2 regions of the Chelatococcus sp. YT9 genome follow, and region 2 is predicted to be linked to the other one. Evidence: predicted binding sites of a transcription regulator. Region 2 holds the regulator's gene; the other holds the start of a gene.
The links. Region 2 encodes PhoB, which activates phosphate uptake and scavenging genes when phosphate is short. Its sites were predicted from a motif close to TGTCATNNANCTGTCAT; they were not measured.
Positions count from the first base shown of each region.

Region 1: the regulator PhoB is predicted to act here: its motif matches at 2,937-2,953, upstream of KIO76_RS05255 (YdcH family protein).

Region 1 is NZ_JAHBRW010000001.1:1,146,152-1,153,642, reverse strand. Features, by position in the region: gene KIO76_RS05265 (NAD(P)(+) transhydrogenase (Re/Si-specific) subunit beta) at 1-1,205, shown strand, start outside; gene KIO76_RS05260 (alpha/beta hydrolase) at 1,443-2,321, shown strand; gene KIO76_RS05255 (YdcH family protein) at 2,716-2,907, opposite strand; tRNA gene KIO76_RS05250 (tRNA-Glu) at 3,072-3,147, shown strand; gene KIO76_RS05245 (IclR family transcriptional regulator) at 3,704-4,429, shown strand; gene KIO76_RS05240 (hypothetical protein) at 4,426-6,156, shown strand; gene KIO76_RS05235 (hypothetical protein) at 6,153-6,902, shown strand; gene KIO76_RS05230 (membrane dipeptidase) at 6,905-7,491, shown strand, end outside.
Region 2 is NZ_JAHBRW010000001.1:1,966,257-1,973,747, reverse strand. Features, by position in the region: gene pstS (phosphate ABC transporter substrate-binding protein PstS) at 1-679, shown strand, start outside; gene pstC (phosphate ABC transporter permease subunit PstC) at 964-1,959, shown strand; gene pstA (phosphate ABC transporter permease PstA) at 1,965-2,822, shown strand; gene pstB (phosphate ABC transporter ATP-binding protein PstB) at 2,819-3,598, shown strand; gene phoU (phosphate signaling complex protein PhoU) at 3,631-4,350, shown strand; gene phoB (phosphate regulon transcriptional regulator PhoB) at 4,408-5,109, shown strand; gene KIO76_RS08845 (GcrA family cell cycle regulator) at 5,226-5,765, opposite strand; gene KIO76_RS08840 (aspartate aminotransferase family protein) at 6,213-7,478, shown strand; gene argF (ornithine carbamoyltransferase) at 7,475-7,491, shown strand, end outside.

The DNA.
Region 1 (7,491 bases), 820 kb from region 2:
TGGGCATGGCCATCGGTGGCGGCATCGGCGCCGTCATTGCCAAGCGCGTGCCGATGACCGCGATGCCGCAGCTCGTCGCGGCTTTCCACTCGGGAGTCGGCCTCGCCGCGGTGTTCGTCGCCGCCGGTGCGCTCTATGCGCCGGAGGCTTTCGGCCTTGGTGCCGTCGGGACCATCCATGGTGGCAGCCTCGTCGAGATGTCGCTTGGCGTGGCGATCGGCGCGATTACATTCACAGGTTCGGTCATCGCCTTCCTGAAGCTTGACGGCCGTATGTCCGGCAAGCCGATCCTGCTGCCGCAGCGCCATTTGCTCAATATCGCGCTCGGCGTGCTCCTCGTTGTCCTGATTGCCGTGTTTGTCGCCACCGAGAGCCATGTGGTCTTCTGGCTGATCGCGCTGGTCTCGTTCGTGCTCGGCGTCACGCTGATCATCCCCATTGGCGGCGCTGACATGCCGGTCGTCGTGTCGATGCTCAACTCCTATTCGGGATGGGCGGCCGCCGGGATCGGCTTCACGCTCGGCAATCTGGCGCTGATCATCACCGGCGCCCTCGTCGGCTCTTCCGGCGCGATCCTGTCCTACATCATGTGTAAGGGCATGAACCGCTCTTTCATCTCGGTCATTCTGGGCGGCTTCGGTGGCGACAGCGCGGCGGCCGGCGGCGGCGCCGTGGAGACGCGACCTGTCAAGCAGGGTTCAGCCGATGACGCTGCCTTCCTGATGAAGAATGCCGCAAAGGTCATCATTGTGCCCGGCTATGGCATGGCCGTCGCCCAGGCCCAGCACGCGCTGCGCGAAATGGCCGACAAGCTCAAGGAAGAGGGTGTCGAGGTCAAATACGCGATTCATCCGGTCGCGGGTCGCATGCCCGGCCATATGAACGTGCTCCTGGCCGAGGCCAACGTGCCCTATGACGAGGTCTTCGAGCTGGAAGACATCAACTCGGAATTCGCGCAGGCCGACGTCGCCTTCGTCATCGGCGCGAATGACGTGACCAATCCAGCTGCCAAGACCGATCCGGCCTCCCCGATCTTCGGCATGCCGATCCTTGATGTCGAGAAGGCCAAGACGGTCCTCTTCATCAAGCGCGGCATGGGTTCCGGCTACGCGGGCGTGGAGAACGAGCTGTTCTTCAAGGACAACACCATGATGCTGTTTGGTGATGCCAAGAAGATGGTGGAGAATATCCTCAAGTCGCTGTGACTTGCCGCACGCTGTATCCATGATCGCGCCCGGTGCAATGTTACCGGCTTGGCATTGATGGGCCGATCATCGAGACAAAGGGAGATCGACCTGTCGGACGCTAAGCATCCACCGGTGCTGCCGCCTTCGCCGCCTCCCGGTCTTCCTCCTGCACCGCCGGAGGGCACTTTTCCCGGGTTGCCGCCGCGCCCGCCAGAAGCGCCACCCCGCGTCCGCCGCAATTGGCGACGCCTTCTCGTGCTGGTGGTAGGCGCGATCGCCTTTGCGTATCTTGCGGCGGTCGGCGCTCTCTACAGCCAGCAGCGGCATTATCTTTTTCCGCTTGATGCGACGCGGACAGATCCGGCGGTTGCGGGTATCTCCGGCCTGACAGAGACGACCATCCGCACCGAGGACGGCGAAACCCTGGTCGCCTGGGTTTTGCCACCACAGGAGGGCAAGCCTGTCCTTCTCTATTTCCATGGGCAGAGTGGCAATCTCGCGCGCCCGGGCCGGCTCGACCGCTACAAAGCGTTGAGCGAGGACGGCGAAGGACTATTCATCGTCAGCTACCGCGGCTATGGCGGCTCCACAGGCAGTCCCTCGGAGGAGGGGCTGCGATCCGATGCGCGCGCGGCCTACAAGGCCGCTGCTGAACGGTTCGGCGCGGAGCGCCTCGTCGCCTATGGCGAATCGCTCGGCACCGGGGTCGCCGTGGGCCTTGCGGCGGAAGTCCCTCTGAAGGGGGTTGTTCTGGAGGCCCCCTATACCTCGACAGCCGAGGTCGGCGCGGCGCGTTATCCTTGGGCGCCGGTCAACCTTCTCATGCGTGACCCGTTCCGGTCGGATGAGTTGATCGGCAAGGTGCGCGCGCCGCTCCTTATCCTTCACGGGCTCAAGGACCACATCATTCCCTACGCGCAGGGCGTCGCGCTCTTCAATCTTGCGCCAGGACCCAAGCGGCTGGTGTCGTTTCCAGGCGGCGGCCATGTGGATCTGCCGGATCATGGGTCCATCCCGCAGGTGACCATGTTTCTGCGGGATATTGATGGCTCGACGCCGCTGCCTCAGGCGCAAACGCGCGTGGTCAGAGAAATCGCCGACGTGCCCGAGGGCGCGCCTCAAAAAGAGAAGTAGCCCAAGGGAAAACGGGGGCGGCAGCATGCCGACGTCTTTCCGAGCGCTCCACCGCGATTTTGTTCGCACAAGGGCGGGGAACGGCCTCCCGTTTCCTGAAGCTGGAGCTGTGGGCGTACGAGCCGTGGCCGGTTGGGAAGGTAGGGGCGCTGCGTGCGCCTCACAATAAAAGAGCACCGGCTGGTGTGTCCGGTGCCCAAACTATGGAGGAGGGGGAGGCCTCCTCTGGTCGAGCCATCATCCCGTCAACGCCGAAGTTGCGGCGCTGGATGCAACGGCTCGGAAGCGACGCTGGAGCATCGAACCGAAGGTGCATTGCTGCGTCTCGGTTGAAGCCGATGTTCATTCAAAGAGACAGCGCGGCGTCTCCAATTCCTTCTGAGTGCCCGCCGCTCTAATGTACAGACTTCGACGCCATGCCATGCTGCAATTGCTCTAGCTCATCCTTGAGCTGGAGCTTCTTGCGTTTGAGCTCGGCCACCTTGAGAGTGCTGGCGGTCGACGGACTCGCGAGTGTCGATTGTATCTCCTCCTCGAGGGCCTGATGCCGCCTCTTGAGCTCCATGATATGGGCCTGCAAAGACATCGGACTATCTCCTCTCTCTAAGAGCATTGACGACAGCAGTGTGACACAACGGAAAGCGGCTGTGGAGCCTCGCGGCTTGCACATTGCGAAATCTTTGTGACGCTTCTCGGCTCGCAGCCCCTTGAATAGTCCGCTGATGCCCTATATAGGGACCTTCACTGAACGCTCCCTTCGTCTAGCGGTCTAGGACGTCGCCCTCTCACGGCGAAAACAGGGGTTCGAGTCCCCTAGGGAGCGCCAGTATTTCAAGGATTTAGCGGCCGGCGTTCAACGCGTGGTCCCATCCTGCTCCTCCCAGATCCAAAGCGCCCGTATCGCGTCCAACCGCTTCGCGGCGGTGCTCGTTTTTGGGATAGGCTCACGGAAATTTTTTTGCATCGGCTCGTAACCACGTCTGATAGCGGCCATCTCGCGTGAAGCCGGCGCCGCGTCTATCGTGACGATAAATTTCTTAAAGTTCAATGTGTTTCTAATTGTTTCAATGTATTAATATGAATATATTCTCGATTACGATATTTATGAGAAGCGTATTCGAGGAATAAGTTCCCCAATAGATTAATGAATGCTTCGTTGCTCGAATTATATTTTTGCGGTTATCTTACAATATAAGTCGTTCAGGCTCTTTCGTAAGCTCCATAGGGCTGTCCCCATCGCCAGGCTGGGGTGTCGCTATCGATTAGAGATCCGTCAGTTGGCGATGTCGTTCTTGACCTGGATCAAATTCTGCGCTGATATAATTCTATGTAAAGCACGTGTCTTCTATTAGAAGACGCACTGGACGTTGTATAGATCACCCATGGCGGTTCGTTCCCTCTCCACAGTGCTGAAGACACTCGCTGTGCTCGACGCAGCCGGCCGGTCCGATCGTCCCTTGCGGCTCGTCGATTTCTGTCGCGCCACAGGCGAGGCGCGCGGCGCGGTCTATCAGCGTCTGGTGACCTTGATCGAAGCGGGCTGGATCGAGGCGACGGAGGAGGGCACGTACCGGTTGTCGCTGCGGATCGTGCCCTATGCCAACCGGGCGCTCGACCAGGCAAGTCTGGGGACACGGCTCGCGGACGTTCTGCAGCAGATCGTCGTTGAGACCGGAGAAACAGCTTCGCTTGCCGTGCTCGAGGATGGCGAGGCCGTCATCGTTCAACGTGTTGAATCCAAAGGCATTCTGCGCTCCGACCTCCGCGTGGGAAAGCGCCTCGAACTGGCGCGAACCGCGCTCGGGCGGGCGCTTGCCGCCTATGCGCAGCCCGAAATGCTGGCGCATCTTGCCGAACTCGGCGTGGACCTCCCCCCCGATGAAGTGATGCGGGAGGTGCGGGAGCAGGGTTACTCCGTTTCGGTTCTTTCCGGGCCACGCACGGTCTCGGCTGTGGCAAGCCCGGTGTTCGACAGCCGCGGCCATTGCATCGGCGCCATTTCGGTGTCCGGCCCGACGGCTGGTTTCGACAAAGACAAATGCGCGCGTGCTGCCGTGGCGGCGGCCGAGCGCGCCAATTCACGCTTGATGGGAATGGCTGCCGAATGATGGCTCTAGACACACGCCCGGCTGATCCGGCGTTCGACATCGCAAGCTTGATGCGCAACCCTGCGCGGATCATGCGGCCAGAGAAGCTGGCAGCATTCCAGCCGTCACGGTTGAGCGCTTCCCGCGCGCTGATGAGCCAGGCCGTTCGGCAAAAATGGTCCATTCAGTGCCGTCGCTTCGATATCGATGCAACCGGCCGCGGGGTTGCCAACTACCGTATCGACATCGGAGGGTGGCGCTTTTCCTTCCCGGTCTATTCCTTCGCGCCCTCGAAGGAAGGGCGCACGGGCCGGATCATCGGCCGCGCCTGGGACATGATGGGCGCGCTTGTCGAAGGCGACATGTCCGTCGAGGATTTCGAGACCACCGGACGGGAGCTCCCCAAGCTCTATGAAGGCCGCGCCACGCCCGGCACGCTGATCTGGTGCCGCTCGAACCGCAGCGGCCGCTTCTTCAACACGGCGCAGCAGGCCCTGGCGCAGGGCCGCCAGCCGGATGTCGCGGCGCTCGCGCAGAGCTGTTATCTCATGCGCAACACGGGCCTCGACGGCAACGGCACCTTCGGCACCAAGACCTTCCTGACCTATGAGAAGGACCACCCGCTGCGGTGGTCGCTCTCCGCGCAGATGCTGTGTGCCTATATGATGCGGGTCTTCGCGCAGGATCTCGTGCATCATCTCGCGCGTCTCGCCAATCCGTCGGCTCCGGAGCTCGCACCGGAGCTTCGCCGCTTCCTCGGCGTTGGAAACGGCTCGGCGCTGGGGCTGATGCTGTTCGTCAACAACCACCCCCGGCTTATCGATCGCTGGATCGGCATTCGCGAGACGGCGTTGGCCCATGCCAAGAGCGTGGCGCTCTCGCCCGATGGCCGGGAACTTGCCCTGCTGCTCCGCCTCGTCGACAAGGCGATCGTTTTCCGCCAGGAGGACCGCGCGGAATATGAGGCTTTGACGGCGAGCGAAGTCATCGCCGAAGACCTTATCATGGTCCGCGACGCGCTGCGCCGCCTTCAGGCGCGCGCAGAGGCCGGCGAGGTTCTGCCGGCGCGACCCCTGAGCGACCTCTGCGAGAGCCTCGAAGGACGGATTGCTCCCGAAGCCCTGGAAACGCTCCATTCCATCCTCATTGAACTGGTGCCGGATGTTGCCAACAGCCTGGCCGCGACGCTCGTGCTGGACGAGGAGTTGACCGGGCGGCCGGAGATGCCTGTCCGCCGGCTGCTGGAGATCGTGCGCGAAGAATATGCCTGGGCCTTCGCGTTGGACCTGACCTCCGAGGCTTCGTCCCGCTACGTCTGGTACAAATCCGCGACAGCGGAAGAGCCGCGCCGTGGGCCGCGCAGCGAGGCGCAGGACGCGGTCAACCTCGGGCTCGACCTTGCGCGTTTCATCGTGCGGCTGGAAGCGGATCTCGCGCGGCAGGATCCGCAGCTCAGCACAGCGCGCTTCCTGATGGCCCACCCGCAGCACAGGGCCATCGTCACACGCGTCCAGGCGCTCGCCGGTTCGCTCTATCATTCGCCTTACGCCGATATCATGAGCGAGGATTTCGTTCCCGCCCATATCACGCGGCTGCTCAATGTCGGGCTGCACGGCATCGACAAGACACGCGACTTCCTCAACCGCAACCTGCGCGGCGTCCTCTACCACGGCGCGCCGTTGCCAGAGGATCTTCGTGCCGGCACGGCCGACGATCTCTGGTTCTATCCTTCGGAGCCCGTATTGTGAGTTCAGCGAACGCACCATCCACACCGATGCGCGCCAGCCTGCGGGAAAGCCGCATGGTCCTGGAACGCCTCATGCAGGTCGTCCGTATCGACGAAGGCCTTGTCCCCTCGCTGCGCGACTGCGCGCTGTATTCGGCGGCCCTCGGCCTCGGCGGCTTCCCCGCCGTATCAGCGCATCTGGAGCTGCTGCGCGGAGCAACTCCCACTGATGTCAGGCTGATCAGCGATGCCCCCTTGACGATCGACGGCGCTGGCCAGCATGCCTGGGCGGTTGCGGAGGCCGTCGTCGATCTTCTCGTGGCGCAGGCGCGTTCCGCGTCAGCCGTGCCTGAGACAGGAGAAGCCTGGGTCCTCAATGTGGCGGAGCCGGGCGAGCTTGGCGTGGTGGCGGCCATTGCCCGCAAGCACGGGTTTACGACCGAGCTCCACGACGGCGAAGGGGAGGCGGGCATTCGTATCGTGCTGCGGCCCGCATCCGCTGACGAGTTGGACCCGCTGCAGCGCATCCGGCTCGACGGATTGCCGGTTGCCCGGGATCTATGGTGGCGGCTCTTCCATCGCGCCAATGAGGCGCTTGCCGCCGATACGGTGGAGTCGCGGCGCCATGCGGGTCCCATCCGGGTCGAGGAGGATGGACGCATCATCGGCCGGCAGGATGATGACGAGACGGATTTCAGTCTGCTTGTCGGCCCCGCCGCTTCAGCCCACGCGCCTTCAGCAGCGCCCATCGCGAAACAAAGGGCCTGACCATGCTCATCGACGCATTGCAATGCGGTAATTTCGACCGTGAAGTCTTCGAGGAACTGAAGGCGGGTGGCTTTACCTGCGTCACCCCCACGCTCGGCTTCTGGGAAGGCACGCTCGAGTCCCTCGACGAGCTCGGCCGCTGGCGTGATCGGGAGCGTGAGTATCCCGAACTCATCAAGATCGTGCGCAAGGCCGAGGACATTCGGGCCGCGGAGCGCGAGGGCAAGGTGGGTGTCCTCCTTGGCTACCAGAACACCAATTTGCTCGAGGACCGCATCGCCTATGTCGAACTGTTCGCCGACCTTGGCGTGCGGGTGCTTCAGCTCACCTACAACAACCAGAATGAACTCGGTGGAAGCTGCTACGAGGAGCACGACAGTGGGCTCGCCCGTTTCGGCCGAGAGGTCGTGCGCGAGATGAACCGCACCGGCATTGTCATCGACTGCTCCCATGTGGGTGACAAGACGACGCTCGACGCGATCGAATACTCGCAAAAGCCGGTGGCCATCACCCATGCCAACGCCGACTCATTGTTTCCGCACAAGCGGAACAAGACGGATCCCGTCCTGAAAGCTTTGTCGCAGACGGG
Region 2 (7,491 bases):
GATCTTCATGGGCGAGATCAGCAACTGGAACGATCCGGCGATCAAGAAGCTGAATGCCAACATCAACCTGCCGTCGCAGGGCATCGCCGTGGTTCGCCGTTCGGACGGTTCGGGCACGACCTTCAACTTCACTGACTATCTCTCGAAGGTCAGCGCGGACTGGAAGTCCAAGGTCGGTTCGGCCACCGCCGTCGAATGGCCGGTCGGTATCGGCGCCAAGGGTAACGAAGGCGTGGCCAACAACGTCAGCCAGACCAAGGGCTCCATCGGCTACGTCGAGTATGCCTACGCCAAGCAGAACAAGCTTTCGCACACCAAGCTCGTCAACAAGGACGGCAAGGTTGTCGAGCCGGTCACCAAGACCTTCCAGGCTGCTGCTGCCAATGCCGACTGGAACAGCGTTCCTGGCTTCGCCGTGGTGCTGACGAACGAGCCGGGCGCCGACTCCTGGCCGATCACGGCCGCCACCTTCATCCTCATGCACAAGGTTCCGGCGAACGCCGAGCACGCCGCTGAAGCCCTGCGCTTCTTCGATTGGGCCTACACCAAGGGTGGCGCGCTCGCCGAGGAGCTCGACTACATTCCGATGCCTGCCAATGTCGTCTCCACGGTCAAGGCCAAGTGGGCTTCCGACATCAAGGACGCCAGCGGCAAGTCGCTCTACAGCGCTTCGAAATAAATCCCTGAAGACAGCAGGCGGGCCTCTGGCCCGCCTGCTTGCTCTCAGTGCCTGCCACTCCCGGCATGACAGTCCGGCACGTCGGGCGAGATGCACCGGGGCCTCTTCTGCCCTCATAAGGTTCCGTCGAGAAAACCTGGCTTGTCTCCGGAACATCCACGCGATTACGGGCCACCTCGCCTCTGGAGGCTGGCGCACAATGCTCGACCTCGCCTAATGTCCGCTAGCGCGGCAAGGGACGAAGGCAGCCGAATTCCATGACAACCACGCAAAGGCAACGGGCTATGGCAGACTTGGCGCTGCAGAATAGCGGGTTATCATCGAGCGCATCCGTCGACCGGAGCCGCGTTCTGACCCGCTTCAAGGTTGGCGACGCGACCTTCAAATACATCACGCTGGGATCGGCCGTCACCGTTCTCGTCATTCTCGGAGGCGTGATCGTCGCGCTTATCGAGGGTTCGATGCCGGCCTTCCAGGCCTTCGGCATCAGCTTCCTCTGGGGGCAGTCCTGGAATCCGGTCACGGAAAAATTCGGGGCGCTCGCGCCGGTTTACGGGACCATCGTGACATCGCTCATCGCCATGCTGATCGCCATTCCCATCGGCATCGGCACCGCGATCTTCCTCACTGAGATCTGCCCGCCGTGGCTGCGCCGGCCCATTGGCACAGCCATCGAGCTCCTCGCCGGCATCCCCAGCATCATCTACGGCATCTGGGGCTTGTTCGTCTTCGCGCCCTTCCTGCAGAGCACGGTACAGCCGTTCCTTATCTCGCTATTTGGGCCGATCCCGGTTCTCTCCTCGGTTTTCGCCGGGCCGCCCTACGGCATCGGTACACTGACCGCAGGCCTGATCCTGGCGATCATGGTCCTGCCCTTCGTTGCCTCGATCTCGCGCGACGTCTTCGAGACGGTTCCGGCGGTGCTCAAGGAAGCCGCCTACGGGCTCGGCTGCACGCGCTGGGAAGTCGTGCGCAATGTCATCATCCCCTACACCCGGGTTGGCATCATCGGCGGAGTCATGCTCGGCCTTGGCCGCGCCTTGGGCGAAACGATGGCGGTCACCTTCGTGATCGGCAATGCCCATCGGATCTCAGCCTCGATCCTCCAGCCCGGTACGACGATCTCCGCGACGATCGCGAACGAATTCACCGAGGCGGTGGGTGACGTTTACACGTCCTCCCTCGTCGCTCTCGGTCTCATCCTCTTCGTCATCACCTTCTTCGTTCTCGCGGCAGCGCGCCTGATGCTGATGCGGATCGAGAAGCGCACCGGGGGTTGATTGTCATGGACGTTGCGAAAAACCCCGCCGCCTATGCAAAGCGCAAGCGCGCGAGCACGATCGCCATGGGCCTGTGCATCGCCGCCGCAGCCATCGGCCTCGGCTGGCTGGTACTGATCCTCGGCACGCTCCTGTGGGAAGGCTTCGGCGGCCTGTCCGTCGCGGTGTTTACGGAGAACACGCCACCGCCGGGCAGCCAGGGCGGTCTGATCAACGCCATAGTCGGCAGCTTGATCATGACCTTCCTTGGTACGCTCTTCGGCACGCCGCTCGGCATCCTCGCCGGTACCTACATGGCCGAGTACGGACGCTATGGAAAATTGTCGATGGTGATACGCTTCATCAACGACATCCTGCTCAGCGCGCCCTCCATCGTTATCGGCCTCTTCGTCTATGAGATCATGGTGGCACGCATGGGCCACTTCTCTGCCTGGGCCGGCGGCGTGGCGCTTGGCATCATCGTGGTTCCGGTCGTCGTGCGCACCACGGAAGACATGCTCAACCTCGTGCCCAACCAGCTTCGTGAAGCGGCATCCGCGCTTGGCCTGCCCCGCCACGTGGTGATCCGCAAGATCGCCTATCGTGCCGCCAAGGCCGGCATGGTGACGGGCGTGCTGCTCGCCGTGGCGCGTATCAGCGGCGAGACCGCGCCGCTTCTCTTCACGGCTCTCAACAACCAGTTCTGGAGCACGGATCTCAACGGTCCGATGGCCAGCCTTCCCTCGGTCATCTTCCAGTTCGCCCTGAGCCCCTACAAGGACTGGCAGGCACTTGCCTGGGTCGGCGCCCTCATCATCACCTTCGCTGTTCTCGCCCTCAGCATCACGGCACGGACGCTCTCTTCGCCGGGGAAACAAAGATGACCACTGCTACGGAAAAGCCCCAATCCGAGAAGGTCTCGGTCAAGAACCTCAAGTTCTTTTATGGTGACTCGCTTGCGCTGAAGGGCATCAACCTGCCCCTCTACGAGAACATCGTCACCGCGTTCATCGGCCCGTCCGGCTGCGGCAAGTCAACACTGCTGCGCGTCCTGAACCGGATGTACGACCTCTATCCGAAACAGCGTGCCGAGGGCGAAGTGCTTCTGGACGGCGAGAATGTCCTCTCGCCCAAGCAGGATCTGAACCTCCTGCGCGCCAAGGTGGGCATGGTCTTCCAGAAGCCTACGCCGTTTCCGATGTCGATCTATGACAATATCGCCTTCGGGGTGCGCCTCTACGAGAACCTCCCCAAGAGCGAGCTCAACGACCGCGTGGAATCGGCGCTCCGCCGGGCCGCGCTTTGGGAAGAGGTGAAGGATAAGCTCGACGCCAGCGGGCTCAGCCTATCCGGCGGCCAGCAGCAGCGCCTGTGCATCGCCCGCACCGTCGCGGTGAAGCCGGAAGTCATCCTGCTCGACGAGCCGTGCTCTGCGCTCGATCCGATCTCGACGGCCAAGATTGAGGAGCTGATCGACGAGCTCAAGCGCGACTATACTATCGCCATCGTGACGCACAGCATGCAGCAGGCGGCGCGCGTCTCTCAGTATACGGCCTTCATGTATCTCGGCGACCTCATCGAGTTCGACGATACCTCGAAGATCTTCACCGCACCGCAAGACAAGCGTACGCAGGACTACATCACCGGCCGGTTTGGCTGATCCTGATGGCCAAAGCTAGGGGACCTGAGGCAATGCCTGAACATATCGTCTCATCCTTCGACGAGGATCTCGACGAACTGCGGACCCGGATCGTCGAGATGGGGGGCGTCGCCGAGAAGATGCTCACGGACTCCACGCTGGCGCTGGTCAAGCGCGACAGCACTCTCGCCCAGTCCGTCATCTCCGCTGATGCCCGCCTCGACGGGTTGCAGCGTGACATCGAAGAACTCGCCGTGCTCACCATCGCGCGACGCCAGCCCATGGCGGTCGACCTGCGCGAACTGATCTCGGTCATTCGCGTGGCCGCCGATCTCGAGCGCATCGGGGACCTTGCCAAGAACACGAGCAAACGTGTCGTCGCCATCAGCGGCGAAACACAGCCTCAGAAGCTCGTGATCGGCGTACAACACATGAGCGATCTCGTGCAGGAGCAGCTCAAGGACGTGCTCGATGCCTATGTGCAGCGAGATGACGCGCAAGCCCTTGACGTTTGGCAGCGCGATGATCGCATCGATGCGCTGTACACGTCGATCTTCCGCGAGTTGCTCACCTATATGATGGAAGATCCGCGCAACATCACGTTCTGCACGCACCTTCTGTTCCTCGCCAAGAACATCGAGCGTATCGGCGATCACACCACCAACATCGCCGAGACGGTCCATTATCTGGCGACAGGCGTCACATTGGCTGCCGACCGCCCGAAGGGGGATACCTCCAGCTTCACCAAGGCGCCAACCGATCCTAGCAACTGATCCCACTGATCCTGTGAACCGGGGGGCCAGGACAACAGTGGAACCATAGGACTTTCGATGGGACCACGTATTCTGATCGTCGAGGATGAGGAGCCGCTCACGCTGCTCCTCCGTTATAACCTCGAGGCCGAGGGCTATACAGTCGACAGCGTCGCCCGTGGCGACGAAGCGGAGATACGGCTGCGCGAAGCGGTGCCGGACCTCGTATTGCTGGACTGGATGCTGCCAGGGCTCTCCGGCATCGAGCTGTGCCGCCGCATCCGCGCGCGCGAGGAGACCGAGCGGCTGCCGATCATCATGTTGACGGCGCGCGGCGAGGAGACCGAGCGTGTGCGTGGTCTCGCGACCGGCGCCGACGACTATATCGTCAAGCCCTTCTCCGTGCCGGAACTCCTGGCGCGCGTGCGGGCCCTGCTGCGGCGCGCCAAGCCGGGTCAGGTTGCGGCGCAACTCATTGCCGGCGATATCGAACTCGATCGCGAGACCCACCGGGTCAAGCGCGGCGGCCGGGAGCTCCATCTCGGGCCGACGGAATTCAAGCTGCTCGAGTTCCTGATGCAGAGCCCGGGCCGTGTCTTCACCCGGGAGCAGTTGCTCGACCGGGTGTGGGGCCACGACGTCTACATCGACGAGCGGACCGTCGACGTGCATGTCGGGCGCCTCCGCAAGGCGATCAACCGCATGCGCCGACCTGATCCGATCCGCACGGTGCGTGGCGCCGGCTATTCCTTTGACGAGACCTTCGCGAAGGCTGGCTGAACTGGCGGATCGATACCTGTCGACCCAATGAGAAAGGCCGCCGCGATCACATCGCAGCGGCCTTTCAAGGGCTCGAATGTTTGCCAGCTATCCGCGTCACCGGGCAGCCGAAGACCTCAGGCCCGCTTACGATCCCGCCTGCGATCGGCGACGGGCTGATAGGCAATGCGCGAATGGTGCGAGCAATAGGGCATACCCAGCTCGGACCGGGCGCCGCAGAAGCGGAATTCCGGCGTCGTTGGATCACCCATGGGCCACCGGCACATGGATTCACGGAGTTCCATGATGGTGACCCTCTCAGACATAGGGATCACCACTTCCTCGCGGGGCTGAGGCAGGCGAACGAGCACGGGAGCCGCTTCGGCGACGGGCTGAGGAGCCAGCGCGGCACTAGTGCGCACGGGGCCTGGCGCGGAAGCGGCGGGAGCCGGCGCGGCAGCACCCGGCTGCCGGGCCGGTTTGCGGGGACGGGGAGCGGAATTGGCGGTGCTCTTGGCGCGGCCTGACAGGCCGAGGCGGTGCACCTTGCCGATCACCGCATTGCGGGTGATACCGCCGAGTTCGGCGGCGATCTGACTGGCGCTGAGGCCATCAGACCAGAGCTTGCGCAAGAGCTCTACACGCTCATCGCTCCAAGATTGGCTCGGGTCGGTCATCGCCTTCTCCGTCAGCAGTTGCAGTGCATGGAATCCCTTATCTTTCGCGGCCAGCTCCACACGAGCCCAACCCCGTTGCATGGTGACAACGAACGCGAATGATAAGTTCCGCTACACGAGATGTCGTAGTCGTTGAAGGCGAAACTACAATATGCCCCGACTCGGGGGCAAGAGTCCCCCTGCCACACCCGCCGTTTTCCCCAAGAACCTCGTCCGAGAGTCAAGGGGAAAAGCGTCTTCGGTTCCGGCACATATCAAATCCTGCAGGTGGCGCGCAGAGATCCTTTCCCATCCGATCCGGCCAGCCCGTCCGCGGCGGCTCGGACGTTGATGAGAGGTATCACAGTCTTTGAATTGACATGGAAAACATGACCTTTAGAATTGATGGAGTGCCGCCCCTCCGTGGGCGGCACTTTGATTTTCCGAGACACGGGCCCGATATCGGTGATGTCTGCCCATGGTTCTTTTGGAAACTTTCCTCTTGCGGAGGTTGAAATCGTGATTTCGCCGTTGCTGCCGACTTATGCGCGTCCCGACATCGAATTCGAAAAGGGAGAGGGCGTATGGCTGATGACGCGACAAGGCGAACGATATCTCGACCTCGGCGCGGGCATCGCCGTGAACGCACTCGGCCACGCCCATCCGCATCTCGTGGAAGCCTTGACTGAGCAGGCGTCCAAGGTTTGGCACACGTCGAACCTCTATCGCATCCCCGGCGGTGAAAGGCTCGCGCAGCGGCTCGTCGACGCGACCTTCGCCGACACGGTCTTCTTCACAAACTCCGGTGCGGAGGCCCTGGAATGCGCCATCAAGATGGCGCGGAAATATCACGCGGTGAGCGGCCATCCCGAGCGGTTCCGCATCATTACCTTCGAAGGCGCTTTCCACGGTCGGACACTCGCGACCATCGCCGCCGGTGGCCAGGCCAAATATCTGGAGGGCTTCGGCCCGAAGGTCGAAGGCTTCGACCAAGTACCATTTGGCGATTTCAAGGCCCTCGAGGCGGCGATCACCGATGAAACCGCCGCGATCCTGATCGAGCCGATCCAAGGAGAAGGCGGCGTTCGGTCGGTGCCTACCGCCGATCTCAAGCGTCTGCGCCAGATATGCGACGACAAAGGCCTGCTGCTGATCCTGGACGAGGTCCAGACGGGCGTTGGCCGCACCGGCAAGCTGTTTGCCCACGAGTGGTCCGGCGTCACGCCCGACATCATGGCTGTCGCCAAGGGCATCGGCGGCGGCTTTCCCATGGGCGCATGCCTCGCGACGGCCGAGGCCGGAAAGGGCATGACGGCCGGCACACACGGAACGACCTTCGGGGGCAATCCGCTCGCGATGGCCGTCGGCAATGCCGTTCTCGATGTCATACTCGCGGATGGGTTCCTGGAAGAGGTACGCCGCAAGAGCCTGCTGTTCAAGCAACGCCTCGCGGAGCTCAAGGACCGCTATCCCGACGTCATCACCGAGATCCGCGGCGAGGGTCTGCTGCTCGGCCTGAAGCTCACGCCGCCGAACGGCGACTTTGTCAATGCGGCCCGCGCGGAGAAAGCGTTGGTGGTGGCGGCAGGCAGCAATGTCGTTCGGCTGATCCCGCCCCTGACGATCACGGACGCTGAGATTTCGGAAGCCCTGGCGCGCATCGAAGCCGCCGCCAAGGCTGTGTCGGAGGCTCACGCCAAGGCCGATGCAGGCCAACCGGAGTTGGCGCCATGACGACCTCCTCGAC